2 regions of the Sulfuricella denitrificans skB26 genome follow, and region 1 is predicted to be linked to the other one. Evidence: predicted binding sites of a transcription regulator. Region 1 holds the regulator's gene; the other holds the start of a gene.
The links. The regulator FliA, encoded in region 1, starts transcription of late flagellar genes. The targets are predictions, from matches to a motif close to CTAAAGTTNNCNNAAANNNTGCCGATANNA.
Positions count from the first base shown of each region.

Region 1 (6,792 bases):
CGAACCCGCCTGCCGACGTCACCGACGTCCGGTCACTGACTGAATGGCTATGCCAGCGTGGTGGTACATGGCAGGAAGAACTCGCCCAGAACAAACCGGTGCGCGTGGCCGTCAATCAAGATATTGCCGACCCGGACACGGCTGTGGGTGACGGCGATGAAGTTGCTTTCTTCCCACCCGTGACGGGAGGCTAAAATGGAAGTACGGATTCAAACCGAAGATTTCGACCTCGGCGCAGAAATCCTTAATCTGCGCCGGGGAAACCCTGGAATTGGCGCAGTCGCCAGTTTTGTTGGTCTGGTGCGCGACCTGAATCACAGCACCACGGTTACTGAAATGACCCTGGAACACTACCCCGGTATGACGGAAAAAGCTTTGGCCGAAATCATGGGAGAAGCGAAGCAGCGCTGGAATATCATCGGTGCGCTGGTGATCCACCGCATTGGCCCGCTCAAACCCACAGATCAAATCGTGCTGGTCGCAGTCAGCAGCGCACATCGTGGCGACGCTTTCGCCGCCTGCGAATTCATCATGGATTACCTGAAAACCCGGGCGCCGTTCTGGAAGAAAGAACAAACCGAGGCGGGCGCACATTGGGTGGATGCGCGCGAAAGTGACGAAACAGCAGCGCAACGCTGGACTGCGCCACCAGCCTGATTCACCCGGGTTAACTTGAAAAAATTGACATTTTCCGCTAAAGTTCCAGCAGTTCATGCCGTTATCCTTAGCATAAATTGGATAATCGCTAATGGATCGTGGTGCGTCAATGACGTTATCGAAAAACGATCTGCAACTCGTAAGGAATTACCTTGAAGATCAATACCTCCGTAAAATCGCCGACCAGTAGTGGCGTCAAGGAAACCGCCCCACGCGCCTCGAACGCGGGGATGGGCACGCCAACTGCCGCACCGCAGGGGAAATCAAGTTCGCAGGACAAGGTCCAAATTACCACGCTTTCGTCGCAGCTTCAAGCCATGGAAAGCAGCATGAACAACGTGCCGGTAGTGGACAGCGCACGCGTGGAAGCAATCAAACTGGCCATTAGCGAAGGGCGCTTCAAAGTCAATCCGGAAGTCATTGCAGACAGCCTGCTGGCAACCGTTAAAGACCTGATGCAGAACCAGAAGAGCTGATATTGACTGTCAATTCGGCAATCGCCTCTCCCTCCGATTTAGCCAAGAACCTGGAAGCAGAGTTACGAGCATTCCAGGACTTCATCCTGGTATTACAAACCGAGCAGGATGCTTTGGTTCAGGGTAATGTTGACCCCCTGCTCGAACTGGCACGGATCAAATCCGAAAAAGTGGTGTTATTGTCACAGCTTGCCGAGAGCCGTACCCGTTTCCTCAGCGCGCAGGGCTACTCCCAGGAACAGGGGGGCATGATGAAATGGCTGCAGCAGCGCGATGGAGGAAATCCACACATTGCCGAACTCTGGCAGCAGCTTCTGGCACTTGCGGAAAATGCCCAGCAACTCAATCAGATCAATGGCAGCATGATCGACACCCGGCTCAGGAACAACCAGCAAGCACTTGCCATCCTTCAGGTAGCCGCCAATCAGAGCGCGCTGTATGGCCCCGACGGCCAGACCCAGGCCCTAGGCCTGGGGAGACCAATCGGCAAGGTTTGAGTTGATTATGGGTTCTTGGCTCTGATGGTTTCCGGCACGGCTTTGGACACCTGACTGGCCAGCGGTATGTCGATAATCTTTTCCTGCTGTTCCGACAAAATCATACCGTCACACGCCGATTTCTTGCGCGCCCTTCCGGCGTGCTATTGGTGTCGACAGGACGAAATTCCCCATAGCCAACTGCGACCAAGCGATCTGTCGGCGCTCCACTTTCTGCAAGCAGGCGAACCACGCTACTGGCACGGGCTGTCGATAGTTCCCAGTTGGACGGGAAGGCGGCGGTGCTAATCGGGGTGTTATCGGTAAACCCCTCCACCTGGATATCATTCGGCACCTTTGCCAAAACTCCCCCTACCGCACGGAGAGCCTTGATCGATCCAGGCTCGAGAGTCGCTTGGCCTGAAGAAAACAGCACGCTGGCATTAATCTCGATCGCGATACCATGAGCGCTTTGGGTGACCTTGACTTGCCCCTCTTTCACCAGAGGTTCCATCGCTTTGAGGATGTCCTCGGCGACCCCCTTCATTTTTTCTGTTTGCTGTTTCTTGCGGGCTTCAATGACAGGGTCAGGTTTGCGCACAAAAATTGTTTGTTTCAGGGCCAGAGCCTGAGCGGAACTCGACGACCCCTGCGATGCATCGATCCGCAGTGCGGGTGCAATCGGTGTAGTGGCCGTCGGTGTGGTTTTAAAGGCGTTGACCAGGGAATCGCTAAGCACCCGGTATTTTCCCTCATTAACCTGGGAAATCGAATACATCACGACAAAAAAGGCAAATAACAGGGTAATGAAATCGGCGTAAGACACCAACCAGCGCTCCAGGTTCTCATGCTCTTCATGCTTCTGTCTGCGCGCCATCTACACCACCGCGAAAGTAACTCTAAATGATATAACCCTGCAATTTTGATTCGATCACTCGGGGATTCTCGCCATTGGCAATGGATACCAAGCCTTCAATCAGCATCTCGCGCATCACCACTTCCTGTTCGATCAGGTATTTGAGCTTGCCGGACATCGGCAGAAAAAACAGGTTGGCCGATCCCACGCCGTAAACGGTTGCGACGAAAGCTACAGCGATACCGGCACCCAATTTGGATGGATCGCTCAAGTTCTCCATCACGTGAATCAGGCCGAGAACCGCACCCAGAATGCCAACCGTAGGTGCGTAGCCGCCCGCAGCCTGCCAGACTCTCGACGCATCCAGATGATGTTTCTCATAAGTCGAAATTTCCACCTCGAGTGCAACACGAATTTTTTCCGGCTCGGCGCCATCTACCAGCATTTGCAACCCTTTTTTGGTGAAGGCGTCCTGCAACTGCTCCAGCTGTGATTCCAGCGCCAGCAATCCCCCTTTGCGCGCAAGATTGCTCCAGGTCAGCACCTGTTCGATCAATAACTGCTGGTTAGCTTTAGGTGGCCAGATAATCCATTTGGCCAGTCTCATGCCTTCAAAAAAAATCTTGGGTGAGCTTTGCAGCATGATGGCGCCTGTCGTACCGCCAAGGACAATGATGAATGCCGTCAATTGAAGCAGGGAGCCAATATGCCCCCCCTCCAGAACCTGCCCGCCAATAATTGCGGTTAAAGCCAGCAAAATACCGAATATGCTGACTAGATCCATGTGTCTGCTCCGCCGTTAATGATCCACCCCATACACCACTTGTCTTCCATTTTCACAGCCATTCCTTCAGCTTGCTGCGCAAGCGTGCCATGGCTTGGCTATGCAACTGACACACGCGCGATTCGCTAACGCCCAACACCTCACCGATTTCACGCAAATTCAGCTCTTCCTCATAGTACATCGCCATCATCAGCTTCTCGCGCTCTGGCAATAGGCTGATTGCCTCGATCAGTTTTTCCCGGAATCTTCCGTCCTGCAGTTTGGCTAAAGGTTCGGCAGAATCGTCGGCACAGTGGCGCTCGAAAAAGTCCTCACCCTCGCTGCTTTGCAAGTCCTCATAATGCAGCAACTGGCAACCACGCGCGTCCAGCAACATCTGCTGGTAGTCATCCAGACTGACCTGTAACTCATCAGCCACCTCACGCTCGGTCGGAGCGCGGCACACGCGCTGCTCCATTGCATTCATTGCGGTTTCGATCTGACGTAGCGTTTTCCGCGCCGAGCGCGGCAGCCAGTCGCATTGCCGCAATTCGTCCAGCATTGCACCGCGGATACGCTGCACGGCATAGGTCTCAAACTGCGCGCCCTGCGTGTCGTCATAATTGCTCACCGCATCAAGCAGGCCAATCATTCCCACCTGAATCAGGTCGTCGACCTGCACGCTGGCAGGCAGCCTCGCCATCAGATGATAGGCAATGCGCTTGACCAGCGGAGCATATTGGACGACATATTGATTTTTCTCCAGTCCGGTTTTAGCGTACATAGCGCGATTCTATAGGCGAAAGCCCTCCACCGCCATACGGCTGCTCTGAATCAGGCGCTGCATGAATGCATCCAAGCTCCCTTCCTCGCCTGAGGGTTGCGGCCATTGCTCCATGGTTTCCGCCAAGCCCCTGAGTGCTTTGGCTGATTCGGTGACAGGAAATGCGTCCACGACCGGCCGACAAATCCGGGCGGCCTGTCTGAGCTTCTCATCAAACGGTACATAACCCATGAAATCGAGGGATACATCGAGGAAACGCACTGCCACCTCAGCCATGTTATCGTACAGCGCCCGCGCCTCCATCTCATTCTTGACTTTGCTGATCAGGATGTGGAAACGGTGAATGGCGAAATTCTGGTTTAGCACCTTGACTAGCGCATAGGCGTCTTTGATCGAAGAAGGATGCGGGGATACCACAATCACGATTTCCTGCGACGCCAAGGAAAGCGGCAAAACATTGCTCGCAACCCCGGCAATGGCATCTACCAGTACCACATCCACCGATTTCGACACCTGACGGAATGATTGCACCAGCCAATCCTGGTCTTCCTGCCCCAATTCTCCCAGCACCCGCAGCCCATTGCCAGCGGAAACGATATTCACCCCATCCGGACCGCGCAGCATCACCTCATCCAGCGTCTTTTCGCGCCGGATCACGTGCATCAAGTCATAACGTGCAGTAAGGCCGAGCAGCGTTTCCATACTGCCTTTACCCTGCTGCTCGTCCAGCAACAGGACATGTCGACCACGCTTTGCCAGCGCCGCAGCAAGGTTGACAACAATATTTGTTTTCCCGACCCCTGCTCTGCCGCTGGTCAACGTCACCACCCGCACCGAGTCCCGTTCCAGCAAACGACGTAGTCCCTCGGCCTGATCCTGCAGGACTTCAGCCACGTAAAGCTCCCACATCGCGCTTTGCTTCCGTGTAACCAGACTCCAACCCACCAGCCGCCGCCATAACCATTGGATACTCTGCTTCCAGTGGGGTAAACGGTGAGTCTCCCTGGGCGGGTTTCAAGACCCGATCCACCAGATAAACTGGATTCGGGAGGTGCAAGTCTTCCGGCACACGCTGTCCATTGGCAACATAATGGAGCATCAATTTGTTACGGATCACCACGTCCAGTGCAGGTCCGATACTGATCGCCTCATCAATTTTTGTCAGGATGCAACCATCCATATCATCCTTTTTGTAGGAACGGACAACGTCTTCGAGCGTGCTGCCCTGTGCGTTTGCGGAAAGCAGCAATATGCGCTTGATACTGCGTCCGGCACCGGACAGAAGTGCCACCTGCTCGGAAAGGCGGCGATCGCGCTGGCTCATGCCGACCGTGTCGATCAGGATCAGATGCTTGTTCTGCAGATCTGACAGGGTGAGTTGCAAATCAGCCTCATCTTTGATCACGTAAACCGGCACACCGAGTATCTTGCCGTAGATGCGTAACTGCTCGTGGGCGCCGATCCGGTAGGTATCGGTAGTAATCAGCGCCAGACTGGCCGGGCCATGCTTCAGGGTGCAACGCGCCGCCAGCTTCGCCACGGTGGTGGTCTTGCCGACCCCTGTAGGTCCCGTCAACGCATAGACTCCACCGCGCTCGACAATGTCGTCGCCCGCCTTCACGACATGCAGGTTGTGCATCAGTGCTGCCTTCAGCCAGCGCAGACTTTTTTCCAGGTCATAGCCGGTCGGAATTTTATCCAACAACTGGCGCGATAATAACGGGCTGAACCCCACGCTCAACAGGTGACGCAATGCTTCGACCTTGGCGGGTTCCTCTCGTTGCAGTTCACCCCACGCAAAGCCGGACAGCTGGCCTTCAAGCATGCCGCGCAGGAACTTGATTTCACGGATAATTTCCTGATTCATCAGATCTGGCGGAGCATCCTTGTCCCGCGTTTCGACCACAGCTGGCATACCCTTTTCCTGCAACTCGGCGATTTGCGATCGTGAAATCGGAGAAGGGGCGACAGTGGGTGGAGGTGGAGGCTCGGTGCGGGTGAAAAATTCGGCAGGAGCCGGCCGTTCCTTGGCTGGAGGCTGACTCACCGGGTTGCCGGCAAGAGATGACACATCCATGTCCGCCACGGCCATGATCTCGATACCGCCCGCCACCTGGCGGTTGGACAAGATAATGGCATCGGCACCCAGTGCGTCCCTGACTTGTCGCAGGGCCTCGCGCGTGGTGCTGGCATGAAACTTCCGGACATTCATCCCCTACCCCCCAATACAGCAGTCACTCTTATAGTTTTGGTATCCGGCACCTCGGCATGAGAAATGACCTTGAGTTGCGGTACGGCGCGCCGCAGAAAGCGCGACATCAGTCCACGCAACGGCGCCTGCACCAGCAGTACAGCCGGCAGACCGATCTGCTCCTGGTTCTGCGCCACGGCCTGCGCCTGTGCCAGCAGATTTTCCGCCAATCCGGGTTCCAGTCCGGCGCCTTCAGAGCCCGACGTCTGTGTCGCCTGCATCAAAATACCCTCCAGGCCGGGGTCCAGCGTAATAACTTGCAGTTCATTTGTGCCCGGATAAATTTGTTGGATGATAGCACGTCCCAGTGCGACACGAACCAGAGACGCCAACTCATCGACATTTTGCGTGCGCGGCGCATGCTCGGCGAGGGTTTCAATGACAGTACGCATGTCGCGGATATGTACACCCTCGTCCAACAGGCTTTGCAGGACGCGGTGCAACGTAGAAAGGGATAATAACTTCGGCACCAGTTCCTCGACCAGCTTTGGCGATTCCTTCGCCAGATGATCCAGCAGTTGCTGCACTT
Region 1 is NC_022357.1:1,279,074-1,285,865, reverse strand. It holds gene moaD (molybdopterin converting factor subunit 1) at 1-194, shown strand, start outside; gene moaE (molybdopterin synthase catalytic subunit MoaE) at 196-657, shown strand; gene flgM (flagellar biosynthesis anti-sigma factor FlgM) at 810-1,133, shown strand; gene SCD_RS06295 (flagella synthesis protein FlgN) at 1,136-1,630, shown strand; gene motD (flagellar motor protein MotD) at 1,731-2,486, opposite strand; gene SCD_RS06285 (flagellar motor protein) at 2,509-3,249, opposite strand; gene SCD_RS06280 (RNA polymerase sigma factor FliA) at 3,302-4,012, opposite strand; gene SCD_RS06275 (nucleotide-binding protein) at 4,022-4,906, opposite strand; gene flhF (flagellar biosynthesis protein FlhF) at 4,899-6,224, opposite strand; gene flhA (flagellar biosynthesis protein FlhA) at 6,221-6,792, opposite strand, start outside.

Region 2 (6,792 bases), 380 kb from region 1:
TCGACGAGAACAACACCCAGGTTGCATTGCGCTTCGGCGAAGTTCGGCCTGATTTTTATCGCCTGCCGGTAGCTGGTTTCGGCTTCGCTAAAACGACGCAGATTCTTCAGCGCATTGCCAAGGTTGCTATGTGCTTCCGCATCATCCCTTGATAGCGCAATTGCCCTCTGTAAAGCATCCAATGCCTCGGAACTTTTCCCCTGACCTGATAGTGCTGTTCCCAGAGCCTTCCAGCCTATCCCATACCTGGGGAACCGCATCGTCCAATCCCGGGCTACCGCCTCCATTTCGGAGTGGCGGCCTTGGCTAAACAGCGCTACTAATTCATTGATTTCTTGCCTGTTCGGCTCTACTCCTCTGTGTGAGTTGGTTTTTTTGGCTGGTTTGGCACGTTTAGGCGGTATCCCGGGCTGGGGTTGGGGGCGGGCTCATCCGCCTTTACATCTGCCAGCCGAATCGCTAACGCTTCCAGCGCCTCGCTATGCAACCCATGCTGCTTGGATTGTGCCAGCAACTGGCGCGCGCTAGATATTTCTCCGGATTGAATTAGCGCATCGATGTAACTCAGCAGGTAACGCTCATTTTCCGGGTTGGATTCCAGTGAGGTCTTGAAGTAACACAAGCTCGCAGCAGGCTGTTGCATTTGTACTGCAAGCACCCCTAGATTGTGGTTGGCATCCGGGTGTCGTGGCTGTATCTGCAGGATAGCACGGTAAAGATGCTCGGCTTCCTGCAACCGACCGGTTTGGTGGTGAGCAACAGCCTGCTGTATGGCCATTTGAATAGCTTGTTGCTGAGCCGGATCCAACATCGCTGTTTCGGCATTCGTTCCTTGATTCATTCCCGTGATTACCCTTTCCTGCCAACAAGTTCAACTTTCAGCGTTCTGGTTAAAGAAATTCCAGGCACTTGATGTAGAGTGAATAATAGCAGCGGAACACTTGTTACGGTGAGCGCAAAAGGAATTCATGCAATTTGCAGAAGTATTGTTTCTTCAATTCGCTTGATTCAGTGTTCAGTTTAATTCGACGCTGTGTCTCTCAGACTCGTATGTGTTGCTGTAGGAATGTTCGCGTCTAGGAGGCATCTAGCTTTAGGGGAAGGTGACAGTGCAGCCAATTGGGCGGAAAAATTGTTTAAAAAATATTAAAGTTTTCTCATGGTGACCCGATAAAGGTACTGACAGCGGATTAAGTGGCTCTGATTATTTAGGGCAACCAAAGTCGGAGGCGACAACGCCAGCAGTTAAACTACCCTACCAAGGAGACATAAAATGCCCCAAATTATCAATACCAACATTGCCTCGCTGAATGCGCAGCGCAATCTGAATACGTCCCAGGCCGCGTTGCAAACGTCTTTGCAGCGCTTGTCTTCCGGCTTGCGTATTAACAGCGCCAAGGACGACGCAGCCGGCTTGGCGATTTCCGACCGGATGACCTCCCAGATTCGCGGCCTGAACCAGGCTGCACGTAACGCCAACGACGGCGTTTCCCTGGCGCAAACCGCAGAAGGCGGATTGGCCGAGGTAACAAATAACCTGCAGCGTATCCGCGAACTGGCCGTGCAGTCTGCCAACTCGACCAACACTGCGTCAGATCGTACTTCGCTGAATGCTGAGGTAGTGCAGTTGCTGGCGGAAATCCAGCGCGTGGCGACCACCTCCCAATTTAACGGCCAGAATATTTTGGATGGCACCTTTACTGCTTCCCAATTCCAGGTTGGCGCGAATGCCAATCAGACCATTACTGCGAGCACAGGCAATTCGCAAACAACGGCGCTTGGCTCATATCAGGTTACCAGCAACAGTATTACTGCAGTAACTGGCACAGCCCTAACAGCAGGTCAGTTGACCCTGAACGGTCAGGATGTCGGCAGTTCAACATCCGGTTCGGCCGAAGCGATTGCCGCTTCCATTAATAGTGTGTCCTCCAAGACCGGTGTGGTTGCGTCTGCCGCGACCTCGGTTACCAGTACTAACGCCTTGCTGCGCAATCAGACGCTGCAATCCGGCGATCTGGTGATCAACGGTGTGAGCGTCGGCGCAGTGGCTGGTTCCAGTAATGTCGCGACCCAGGGCGCCAACGTCGCTGCCGCGATCAATGCCGTATCAGCTCAGACCGGCGTGACAGCAGCGGCAAATGGCGGTACCGGCGCACTGACGCTAAGTTCCAACACCGGCAAAACCATCGACATCACCACCAATGCTGCCACTACGGCTGACGGCGCCACCCGCGTAGAGAATGCCACCGGCCTCGAATTGGCGGGTGCTACCAAGGCCTTCGGCAACAGCGTCATCACGGTCTCCAGTGGCGCACGCCAGGTCGTGACCAATACTTCCACGGGTACTGCCGCGATTACCGACACTCTGACTGTGGCTGGCGTTACCTTCACGTACAGCGCGGCCGCCAATAGTGCGACCAACATTCAGATCGCTACTGATTCCGCAGCTTCTACTCAAGGCGCTAACGTTCGTGCCGCGCTCGCCTTGAATTCCACGGTAACGAACGCATTCACCATTACGGGTGTGACAACTGATGCGATTCTGACAGCAAAGAGCAACGTAAAATCGACTGGTTTCGCGGATGGTTTGGCGACGGCTGCGGCAACCGCTAATGCCAGCTCCTGGGCTTCAACCACGGTGGGTGCAGGCGTTGCGATTGGCGACACGCTGAAAGTCGGCGGTCTGACCTATGAATTCACCGCACATAATGCAAGCGGCCCTGCCACCGCCGGCAACATCCAGGTCAAGTTGGGCACTGGTGGTACGGCTGCGACTGATGACGATATTCTGACTGCGACCAATCTGGCCTCGGCAATTTCCGCACAACAGGCTGCCGGCAACGGCACAGTGGGCTTCACCTCCAGAACCGCCGGTGCGCTTACCGTGACTAATACCCTGTACGGGGGTACCGGAGTTGTGGCCGCGCCGACTGAGCCGGTTACCCTAGGCACTGCCGGTGCCGTGGCCAGCGTCGATACGGCTGGCACCAGCGGGGTTTATGCTGCTAACAGCACCAAAGGCACGTTGTCGCTCAATTCCGCCAACACCTTCAGCATCGGCGGCACCTCGCCTGGCGCAGCAGGATTGAGCGCTGCCAGTGTTGGCCTGACCACGATTGCCGGAGTGGATATCACCACGGTATCTGGCGCGAACAACGCGATCTCGCTGATCGACGGCGCGTTGAGCCAGGTCAGCACCATTCGTGGCAGCATGGGTGCGTTGCAAAACCGCTTTACGAGTGTGGTAGCCAGTTTGACAGCTTCATCGGAAAACTTGTCTGCTGCGCGTAGCCGGATTCAGGATGCGGACTATGCGGCAGAAACCGCTCAGTTGACCCGTAACCAGATCCTGCAGCAAGCGGGCACAGCGATGTTGGCTCAGGCGAACCAGTTGCCTAACTCAGTGTTGACCCTGTTGCGTTAAGTGGTTATTTCAATGTAAACCATTCCCCTGCCGGTTCAAGCTGGCAGGGGAATTTCCCATGGGGGAGGTATCATGGATATTCAGCTTAATGGTGGGATACAGTCAGGTGGTAATGTAGCGGATACGGCGTACAAGGCAAGGTCAATAGCGGTCCCGCAATCTGCCACAAGTGTGGTTGCACAGGAGAAGTCGGTTCAGTCGGTAACTTCGGCGACTGTGCAGGATCAAGTAAAAAATGCAGTGGAAAACGTGAACCAGGTGTTGCAAAATATGCCGCACGGATCGAATATTGAATTTACTGTTGATAAGGATACCAAGATAAACGTGATCAAGGTCATGGACAAAGTCACCGGTGATGTCATCCGTCAATTTCCTACTGAAGAGATATTGTCTATTGCCAAGTCGATCGATACCTTGCAGGGCTTGATTATCCGCCAGAAGGCATGACGGCGAGTATGCTTTACATTTAAGATGTAGAATTGAGGTCCTTTAAGTAGAGTGCTCAGCCCGCACTATAGCAAGACAGTTGTTCACGCAAGGAGGCAATCATGGCCGTTTCAGCTTCAAGTCTCGATGTAGCCGGCATCGTCAGCCAGTTAATGCAGGTGGAGCAGAAACCACTGGTTGCTCTGAACACGAAAGAGGCTAATTATCAGGCCAAAATCTCGGCCTTCGGCAGCATCAAGAGTGCTGTTGCAAAGTTTCAAACGGCGGTTCAAAGCTTGAACGATCCCGCTAAATTCAACTCCAATACGGCAAATTCAACTGACCCCACGGTTATGGACGCAAGTGCCTCGGACTCGGCTGCGATTGGCAGTCATTCGATTGAGGTGCTAAAGCTCGCGCAAGCGCAGAAATTGGTTGCGCCAGGCCAGTCCAACGCGGTTTCAGAAATTGGCGTCGGCACGATCAGTTTCGATTTCGGCACCATTACTGATGCAGCTACACCTACATTCGATGCGGTTACCGGTAAATATGCCGGCCCAGGTGTGACCTTTGCCAGCAGTAATGCGATTAAAACTATTACCATCGACAGCGCACACAATACGCTTGAAGGTATTCGCGATGCCATCAATGGCGGGAATGTCGGCATTACCGCCTCGATCGTTAACGATGGAGGCGATTCCCCTTATCGTCTGGTGCTGAGCTCCATCTCCAGCGGCAAGACACAGAGCTTGAAAATTAGCGTTAGCGGCGATGCCGCATTGTCAAATTTGCTGGCGAACGATCCGACTGGCACTCAGAACATGTCTGAGGTAGCCACTGCTCAAAATGCCGAACTGAAAGTGGATGGTGTGTTCGTCAGCAAGACGACCAACACGGTGGACGATGTACTGCAAGGAGTCTCACTGAAGTTGCAGAAGGCCGGTACATCTACGCTGAGTGTGGCTCGTGATACGGTGACCATGAAGTCGTCGGTGCAGGGCTTCGTGACAGCGTTTAACGATATGAACAATACGCTCAATAGCTTGTCCGCCTATGACCCCGCGACCAAAACAGCAGGTATCCTGCAGAGTGATTCCTCCGTGCGTACGATCATGGGTCAGATGCGTAGCATGATGGTCACTCCCATCAGCGGTTTGACCGGTACCAATACCACACTGTATTCGATTGGCATTAAGACGCAGAAAGACGGTTCATTGTCTTTGGATGCCAACAAGTTACAGAATGCAATCGATACGAATTTTAAGGATATCGCCGGTATTTTTACGGCGCTAGGTAGTCCCTCCGATAGTCAGATCAAATTCGTGAGTTCCTCAGCGAATACTCAGACCGGTACTTATGCCATTAATGCGAGCAACCTCGGCACCGCTAGTTCGTCAGCGGCGGGGACGATAGGTGGCGCTACTGCGGAAGGCGGTGTCCAGACATTGTCTGGTGCAATCGGCACTTCGGCGAGCGGCCTGCAAATCCAGATTCTTGGGGGCGCTACAGGTGATCGCGGAACGGTGACATTCACTCGCGGCTATGCGGATCAACTGAATGGCCTGCTCAGTAAATTTCTTGCGAATGATGGTGTGATTGCATCCCGTACTGCAGGCTTGAATCAGAGTGTCAAGAATATTGGTAGCAGCCGGGATGCTTTGAATATACGGCTTGCCCGTTTGCAGGCGAACTACACCAAGCAGTTTTCCGCATTGAACACCATGATGAGCCAGATGCAGTCAACCAGCGATGCCTTGACCCAGCAGCTGGCTAATTTGCCTGGGATAAAGGCAAGTTTGTAAGCCAATATTTTTTATGGCAGAAATTAAATGGAGAATAAGTTGATGAATGCCGTGAATCGCGATGCCATGAAAGCCTACTCTAACGCCAGTGTTGAGGCCAACCTGGATGGAGTTTCTTCGCATCAATTGATTGTCATGCTTTTTGATGGTGCGGTCAGATCGGTGGCCAAGGCCCGAATGGCGATGCAAAAAAATGATGTCATCACGAAATGTGCATCGATATCCAGGGCGATGGCAATTATTCAGGATGGTCTGCAATTAAGCCTCGATATCAAGGCAGGTGGAGAGATGGCTCAAAACCTGAATGATTTATATGATTACATGTGCGACCGTTTACTGATGGCAAACATGAAAAATGAAATTGGTGCCTTGGATGAAGTCGGCCGCTTGCTGGTAGATTTGAGGGGTGCTTGGGCGGCGATTGGCCAAAAGCCACTGCCGTCAAAACCCATCGAGGTCGCCAATGGTGCCCCGCCGCAGCGTAACTCGGCGGTTAGCTACGGCAAGGCCTGAGTGTGAGTAGTGCTGAATTAATTGAGCAATATGATGCAATATGGCGGCTTACGCAGAAAATGCTGGAGGCTGCCAATCAAGCGGAATGGGATCGACTCATTGAGCTTGTACAGGTGCGTGCGGCTCTAACCGATACCCTGATGAAACAGGAAAATGAGGATCTGTGGGCGCGAGAAGAACAGTTTCGAAAAGGTGAACTGATCCATAAAACTCTTTCTGCGGATAAAGAAATCAAGATGCTAACCGAAGCATGGAAGGGTGAATTGCAGGAAATACTGGGCAGCATCGGAGCGGAAAAAAAGCTGCTAAAGGCGTACGAAACACCCTGACCATGCCTTGATTTTTCGCGGAGAGGTGATGTATCAACAGCAAACTCTGTCTGCAGAGCCATACCAAATAGTTATCCAGCCTCATTTGGCCTCGACAGACTCAGTCGGCACTGTCAGCGACTCTGTTCCAGTCCACCCTGAAAATAAGCATCCGTCATTCGACGATTTCAAGCATAGAAATAACCGCAAGCCCCTTCCGGTGCAGTCCTCTGAAGAATCCGACAGCAAACGTCCAGATCCGGATCATCTGATCGACGAATATGCCTGAGTAGTTGGTAAAACAGATACACAATGATAT
Region 2 is NC_022357.1:1,662,321-1,669,112, reverse strand. It holds gene SCD_RS08180 (tetratricopeptide repeat protein) at 1-260, opposite strand, end outside; gene SCD_RS08175 (tetratricopeptide repeat protein) at 350-841, opposite strand; gene SCD_RS16990 (flagellin N-terminal helical domain-containing protein) at 1,274-3,424, shown strand; gene SCD_RS15670 (flagellar protein FlaG) at 3,497-3,871, shown strand; gene fliD (flagellar filament capping protein FliD) at 3,973-5,652, shown strand; gene fliS (flagellar export chaperone FliS) at 5,695-6,165, shown strand; gene SCD_RS08150 (flagellar protein FliT) at 6,168-6,494, shown strand; gene SCD_RS08145 (hypothetical protein) at 6,523-6,762, shown strand.
Region 2: SCD_RS16990 (flagellin N-terminal helical domain-containing protein) is a predicted target of FliA. The motif match lies at 1,147-1,176, and genes of this name have one in related genera.